2 regions of the Comamonas sp. 4034 genome follow, and region 2 is predicted to be linked to the other one. Evidence: predicted binding sites of a transcription regulator. Region 2 holds the regulator's gene; the other holds the start of a gene.
The links. The regulator FNR, encoded in region 2, switches genes on or off when oxygen is low (the NO sensors DNR and NnrR bind a similar motif). The targets are predictions, from matches to a motif close to TTGATNNNNATCAA.

Region 1 (3,726 bases), on a different contig from region 2:
GGGCAAAGCTGTTACAACCATTGCTTTTGCCAAAACGATTCTGGAGCCACCCGCCATGCGCATTGAAACCCTTGCCGTCCACGCCGGCTATTCGCCCGATCCCACGACCAAGGCTGTGGCCGTGCCCATTTACCAGACGGTAGCCTACGCGTTCGACAGTGCCCAGCATGGCGCCGACCTGTTCGACCTGAAGGTTCCAGGCAATATCTACACCCGCATCATGAACCCGACCACCGACGTGCTGGAAAAGCGCGTGGCGGCCTTGGAAGGCGGCATTGCCGCACTGGCCGTGGCATCGGGCATGGCGGCCATCACCGCCGCCATACAGACCCTGGCCGAGGCGGGCGACAACATCATCAGCGCCAGCACGCTCTATGGCGGCACCTACAACCTGTTCGCACACACGTTCCCGCAGCAGGGCATTGAAGTGCGCTTTGCCGACCCGCGCGATCCCGCCAGCTTTGACAAGTTGATCGACGACAAGACCAAGGCCGTCTTCATCGAATCCATCGGCAACCCGCTGGGCAATGTGACCGACATTCGCGCTCTGGCCGATGTGGCCCACAAGCATGGCGTACCACTGATCGTGGACAACACCGTACCCTCCCCCTATCTGCTGCGGCCATTTGAATTTGGCGCCGACATCGTCGTGCACTCGCTCACCAAGTACCTGGGCGGCCATGGCACCAGCGTGGGTGGCGCCATCGTGGACAGCGGCAAGTTCCCCTGGGCAGAGCACAAGGCCCGCTTCAAGCGCCTGAACGAGCCAGACGTGAGCTACCACGGCGTGGTCTATACCGAGGCCCTGGGCCCTGCGGCCTTCATCGGTCGCGCCCGCGTGGTGCCGCTGCGCAATATGGGGGCAGCCATCTCGCCGCAGAATGCCTTCCAGATCCTGCAGGGCATCGAAACCCTGGCACTGCGCATGGACCGCATCTGCGAGAACACCCAGAAAATTGCCGAGGCCCTGCAAAACCATCCCAAGGTGGAATGGGTGCGCTACGCAGGCCTGAAAGACCATCCGGACCACGCCATCGTGCAGAAGCAATCGGGTGGCCGCGCCTCGGGCATTCTGTCATTCAGCCTCAAGGGCGACGAGGGACGAGCCGCCGGTGCGCGCTTTCTCGATGCGCTGCAGCTGTTCACCCGCCTCGTGAACATCGGCGATGCCAAATCGCTGGCCACGCACCCCGCATCCACGACCCACCGACAGCTTGATGCGGCTGAACTGGCAAAGGCTGGCGTGACCGAAGGCATGGTGCGCCTGTCGGTCGGCATCGAACATATCGACGACCTGCTGGCTGATCTGCAGCAGGCGCTCGCCCAAGTCTAAGACTCAAGGAAACCTGTAGCGCTCAACTGCAGAGCGCATTCAGCTACATTTTCCATAGTAAAAAGGCATGCCAATGATGGCATGCCTTTTGCATGGAAATAAAGGTGATGGTCAGAAGCGATAGCCTACGCCCACACCCACGAGCCAGGGATCCACCTTGAACGATCCAACCTTTTTGCCAGCCGAGCTGACATCGGTCTTGATGTAGACCTTTTTCACATCAAAGTTGATCGACCAGTTCTTGTCGAGCATGTAGTCAAAGCCCACCTGCATGGCTGGGCCAAAACTGTTCTTCTTGATCGACGGATCGAGCGCCGCCTGTACGGCGGGGTCAAAGCGCACATTCGAAAAGCGCGTGTAGTTGATACCCGCGCCCACATAAGGCTTGAACGCGCCCATGCCGGTGAAGTGATACTGCGCCAGCAGTGTAGGAGGCAGGTGCTTGAGCGAACCGATCTTTGCGCCGTTGGAGCGCAGATCATGCTTCTGTGGGTATGTCAGCACCAGCTCTGCTGCGATATTGGGAGTGAAGAAGTAAGACACATCCAACTCGGGAATGGTCTTGTCATTGATCGACAGGCCAAGCCCGGTGGAGTCCTTGTTGGCGCTGTCCAGATTGACGGCACGCACGCGCACCATCCAGGGCCCTTCAGCCTGCTGCGCCATGGCCGTGCCGGCCGTCAGCGCACAAACAGCCAACGCTGCCATCATTGCTTTCTTCATCATCATTGCCTTCGCTGCGACTTATGTCGCATGGATTGAGAATTGACTGAAAGCCCCGTGCACCGGCAGCACCCCGGAGAAAAAGTCCGCTGCCGAAATGGGGCGTTTCCATGGCAATAGATGATCACCAATTCTCGCATTGGCTGCTTTGACACAGATCAGGCCTCATGCCCGGCACCATCAAAAACGGCCGGGAATCCCCGGCCGTATCATCGTGAACCCAGGGTTCGCGCTCGCGTCAGTGACCGCGCAGCTTGTGCCACCCCTCCATGCACAGCACCACCACGCCGCCAATGATGGCGCCAACCACCACATGCACCAAGGTAGGACCGACAACTGCGGCGACCCCACCCAATGGTTCGATGCTGTCCTTGATCCAGTGCTCGATCGGGCCGATACCGTGCACCAGCAGGCTGCCACCCACCATGAACATGGCAGCCGTTCCGACAATGGACAGCCCGCGCATCAGCCACGGCGTGAACGCGATCATGCCGCGGCCAAAGGCCTGCGCTGCAGCGCTCTTCTTGGCCATCAGCCAGCTACCCACATCGTCCATCCGCACGATGCCGGCCACCAGGCCATAGACAAACACGGTGATGGCAATCGCCACGGTGACCAATACGGCAGCCTGCTCCCAGATGGGTTTGGTCGACACCGTGCCCAATGCGATGGCCATGATCTCTGCAGACAGAATGAAGTCGGTGCGGACCGCGCCCTTGACCTTCTGCTTCTCATACTCCTGCGGGTCCATCTGCTTTTCGTGCGCAGCACGCACGGACGAAGGTGCAACACCGGTCTTCTGCGCCTCGGCAGAATCGGCCAGCACCGTCTTCACATCGTGTTTTTTCTGCTTGTGGAAGATGTCCAGAATTTTCTCGACACCTTCAAAGCACAGGAAAGCCCCACCGACCATCAAGAGTGGTGTGATCAGCCAAGGCGCAAAGGCACTGATCAGCAAGGCTGCCGGTACCAGAATGGCCTTGTTCCACAGGGAGCCCTTGGCTACAGCCCACACCACGGGCAGTTCGCGGTTTGCCTTGACGCCGGTCACCTGCTCGGCATTGAGCGCCAGATCGTCCCCCAGCACACCCGCCGTTTTTTGCACGGCTACTTTGGTCTGCGTGGCCACATCATCGAGGATGGCCGTGCTCTTGCCGGCTGCCGTTTTCGTCATCAGGGCAACATCGTCCAGCAGCGTGGCGATATCGTCCAGCAGCATCAATAGTCCAGCACCAGCCATTCAAGACTCCGTGTATGAAAAGGTGGCAAATCATAGCCATTTCGGCCATCGCTGCATTCACAAATCCCGCAGCTCTGTACGTTTTGTTGAACAGTATTCACAAAACTTTATACAAGCCCCGTCAACCAACACGCCTGCCCACCCGTTGAACACCCATCTCCACCAATCAGGTGAAAGGAAGTGAAATGAATACCGTGTTTGCTGTATGGCCTGAAGATGAACGTGACCGCAAGCGTGCCCCTGCCCGTTTCTGATTTTTCCATGTGTGTTGCTGGCAGGTGAGAATTCGTCTTAGAGCCATTTAGCTCCGATCTACCGCGAAGCCATCACACTTTCAAAAAACTAGTCCCGCAGCGCAAGCTGGCGGGACTTTGTTTTTGGCATCCGATCTCTACAGACTGGAGGAGCAGAAGCCTTTGCGCTTCACCGT
Region 2 (3,726 bases):
GTTATATCTGGCTGCCCGGCCTGCTGGCGGTATCCATATGCAGCGTACTGACAGCGCCGCTGGGCGCCAGGGCGGCGCACCGGCTGCCAGTGGCCCAGCTCAAGAAGATATTTGGCGGCATTCTGCTGTGCCTGGCGGTCTACATGCTCTACAAGAGCCTGAGGGCCTGGTAAGGCGTTGAGCCGCAGGCAGGCTCCTAGATGATTTTCGAGAACCGGGCCCGCGTGCGATCCGCCTGCAGGTGCTTGTCAAACACCATGGCCACGCCACGCACAAAGTACCAGCCCAGCTCGGTCACGGACACGGCATCGCCAGTGATCTGAACCAGCCCCTGCTCCTGCATGCTGCGCAGTTGCTCCAGCTCGGCGGCAAAGTACTGGCGAAAATCGATCAGCCAGGCCTGCTCCACCGATTCGATCACCAGGCTGCCCTGGCACATCAGGCCCATGATCACGGAGCGGCGCAGCATGTCATCGCGCGAGAGTGCCAGGCCTCGCACCACAGGAATCTGCCCCTGGTCGATCAGGTCGTAGTACTCCTCCAGCGTCTTGGCATTCTGGCTGTAGGTAGCGCCGATCTTGCCAATGGCCGAGACACCCAGCGCCAGCAGATCGCAATCGGGCTGCGTGCTGTAGCCTTGAAAGTTGCGGTGCAGGCGCCCTTGGCGCTTGGCCACGGCCAGAGCATCATCAGGCAGCGCGAAGTGGTCCATACCTACATAGACGTATCCGCCCGCCTGCAGGGCTTCCAGCGCCTGGGCCAGCATGGTCAGCTTGTCAACGGGCTTGGGAAGATCCTGCACGACAATGCGGCGTTGGGGCTTGAAACGTTCAGGCAGATGCGCATAGGCATACAGCGCAATACGATCGGGCCGCAGTTGGCTCACCAGTTCCATCGTGTGTGCAAAACTGACCGGCGTCTGGTGAGGCAGGCCGTAGATCAGGTCAATATTGATGGATTCAAAGCCAATCAACCGCGCCTGGGCCATCAGGGAAAAAACCTGCTCCGAGGACTGCTCGCGGTGCACTGCCTTTTGCACTTGCGGGTCAAAATCCTGCACGCCGAAACTCAGGCGATTGAAGCCCAGTCGAAACAGGTGTGCGAGGCGCTCCCCGCTCACGGTCCGTGGATCGACCTCGATCGAGTACTCACCCCCCGGCTGCAGCTGGAACCGGCTTTTGAACATGTCCATCAGGCGTGAGAGCCCATCGTCGGAGAGGAAGGTGGGCGATCCGCCGCCGAGGTGCAGCTGGCTGACGGTCTGGCGGGCCGGGCAGTGGGCCAGTTGCAGATCCAGTTCACGCTCCAGATAATCCAGGTATTCGTCGGCGCGTTCGGGATGCCTGGTGATGATCTTGTTGCAGGCGCAGTAGTAGCACAGTGATTCGCAGAACGGAATGTGCACATACAGCGACAAGGGTGCCAAGCGGGTACCCAGCCCGGTTCGCCGCTGCTCCAGCGCCTGCTTGTAGCCATTCGCACCAAAGGCTTCAACAAATCGGTCTGCGGTAGGATACGAAGTGTAACGGGGGCCGGGTACATCAAACCGGCGCAACAAATCGGGGGTCAGGGAAATCATGGTCTCAATTCCGTACGGATGCCCCAATGTGCCGCAACCGGCCGGCCACGTCCTTGACTTACATCAAGAGTATTTTTTTTGTCTGCGTAGACAATGGAAGCATTCAAGGAACCTCCGCCCCCGCGCGATCTTTTTGTGAACGGATATTGACTCATGACAGCCAACACAATCAAAGTGGTCTGCTCCAACTGCAACCTGCGAGAGCTGTGCATGCCCGTGGGTCTGTCGCCCGACCAGATGGATCGCATCGATGAGATCGTGGCCACGCGCCGCAGAATCAAGCGCGGGGGAGCGCTGTTTCGCAACGGCGAGGCGTTCACATCACTGTACGCGATTCGCACCGGTTTCTTCAAGACCAGCGTGGCCACCGAAGATGGACGCGATCAAGTCACAGGTTTTCAGATGGCAGGCGAAATCATTGGTCTGGACGGCATCGTCAACGACCAGCATTCCTGTGATGCCATTGCGCTGGAAGATGCGGAAGTCTGCGTGATGCCCTATTCCAAGCTGGAAGAGCTGTCGCGCGAAGTGAATGCCTTGCAGCACCACGTTCACAAGGTGATGAGCCGCGAAATCGTGCGCGAACACGGTGTGATGCTGCTGCTAGGCAGCATGCGCGCCGAGGAACGCCTGGCCGCATTCGTGCTCAATCTGGTGCAGCGCCTGCACGCGCGGGGCTTCTCGCAGTCCGAGCTGATACTGCGCATGACGCGGGAAGAAATCGGCAGCTATCTGGGCCTGAAGCTGGAGACCGTGAGCCGCACCTTCTCCAAGTTCGCGGAAGACGGCATCATCGAAGTCAAACAACGCCATGTACGCATCCTGGATACCGACAAGCTGCAGGCCCTGATTAACAGCCAGCAATGCACGGTCTGAGTAGGCCTACCGTGCTCCCGGCAAACATATGCTGCCATTGTCGGCTCTGACACAGCGCAAGGCAGCCTTTGCGCCAATGGGTTAAGGTACAAACATGCAGCCGCCCCGGTTGCACCCTCGAAAGGAGCTGAAGATGTACAACCATATCCTGCTCGCCACCGATGGATCCGAGCTGTCCGAAAAAGCAGTGCAGCATGCGCTTGCTCTGGCCAAGCTGGGACAGACCCAGATCACCGTGGTCAATATCTCGCCCAACTACCCCCGCAGTTACTTTGAAGGCAGCGCGGTCATCGACCTCAAGGAGGTGGAACGTATCCAGCAAGGCTGGCTGGACGCCGCCCAGGTCGTGGTCGACAAGGTCGTTGCCCAGGGAACTGCAGTGGGCGTGCCGGTAAAGAGCATTGTTCTGCAATCCGATCTGGTGGCCGAATCGCTGCTCAAGACCGCGGAAAAGGAGCACTGTGACCTGATCGTCATGGCCTCGCATGGCTATCGCGGCATCAAGCGCCTGCTGCTGGGCAGCGAGACCCAGCATGTGTTGACGCATGCCACGATTCCGGTGCTGGTACTGCGCTGAGTTTCTGGCAAATCCGGCCTGCAGCGCATGCGGGCCAAGGACAGCCACCTTGTTTTCAGTAGCAGAGCGAACGGCAGGTTTGAGTGCCCGCCGCTTATAAAAAGAGAAGGCTTTTAGCCTTCTCTTTTGCTTTACGGCCTCCAGCCGCCCTGGTTCATGGATTGGCTTGAAGGCGCCAAGAGCTTCAACCCTTGAACAGGTCCTGGTATTGCGCCCGCAGCAGATTCTTTTGCACCTTTCCCATGGTGTTGCGCGGCAGCTCGTTCACCACAAAGCAGCGCTTGGGAATCTTGAAATTGGCCAGCTGTTTTTTCAGCGTCGCAATGATGCCTTCGGCATCTGCGGCCTGGCCTGGCTTGGCAATGACCACGGCAACCCCCACTTCGCCAAAGTCAGGGTGCGGTACGCCAACCAGGGCACTTTCGGCCACGCCGGGCAGTTCGTTGATGAAGCCTTCGATCTCTGCCGGGTAGACGTTGTAGCCGCCCGAGATGATCAAATCCTTGCTGCGACCCACAATCGTCACGTAGCCGCGCGCGTCCACCTTGCCGACATCACCGGTCTTGAACCAGGCATCCTTCGTGAACTCTTCGGCGGTCTTCTCAGGCATGCGCCAATAGCCACTGAACACATTGGGGCCTTGTACCTGGATGTTGCCGATCTCGCCAGCCGGTAGCGGCTGACCATCATCGCC

Region 1: ABIE32_RS12615 (OmpW/AlkL family protein) is a predicted target of FNR. The motif match lies at 2,205-2,218, and genes of this name have one in related genera.

Annotation. Positions count from the first base shown of each region.
Region 1 is NZ_JBNDIT010000010.1:84,402-88,127, forward strand. Features, by position in the region: gene ABIE32_RS12610 (O-acetylhomoserine aminocarboxypropyltransferase/cysteine synthase family protein) at 56-1,333, shown strand; gene ABIE32_RS12615 (OmpW/AlkL family protein) at 1,445-2,056, opposite strand; gene ABIE32_RS12620 (DUF808 domain-containing protein) at 2,295-3,296, opposite strand.
Region 2 is NZ_JBNDIT010000004.1:62,197-65,922, forward strand. Features, by position in the region: gene ABIE32_RS05835 (sulfite exporter TauE/SafE family protein) at 1-173, shown strand, start outside; gene hemN (oxygen-independent coproporphyrinogen III oxidase) at 197-1,579, opposite strand; gene fnr (fumarate/nitrate reduction transcriptional regulator Fnr) at 1,733-2,455, shown strand; gene ABIE32_RS05850 (universal stress protein) at 2,589-3,032, shown strand; gene ABIE32_RS05855 (malonate--CoA ligase) at 3,217-3,726, opposite strand, start outside.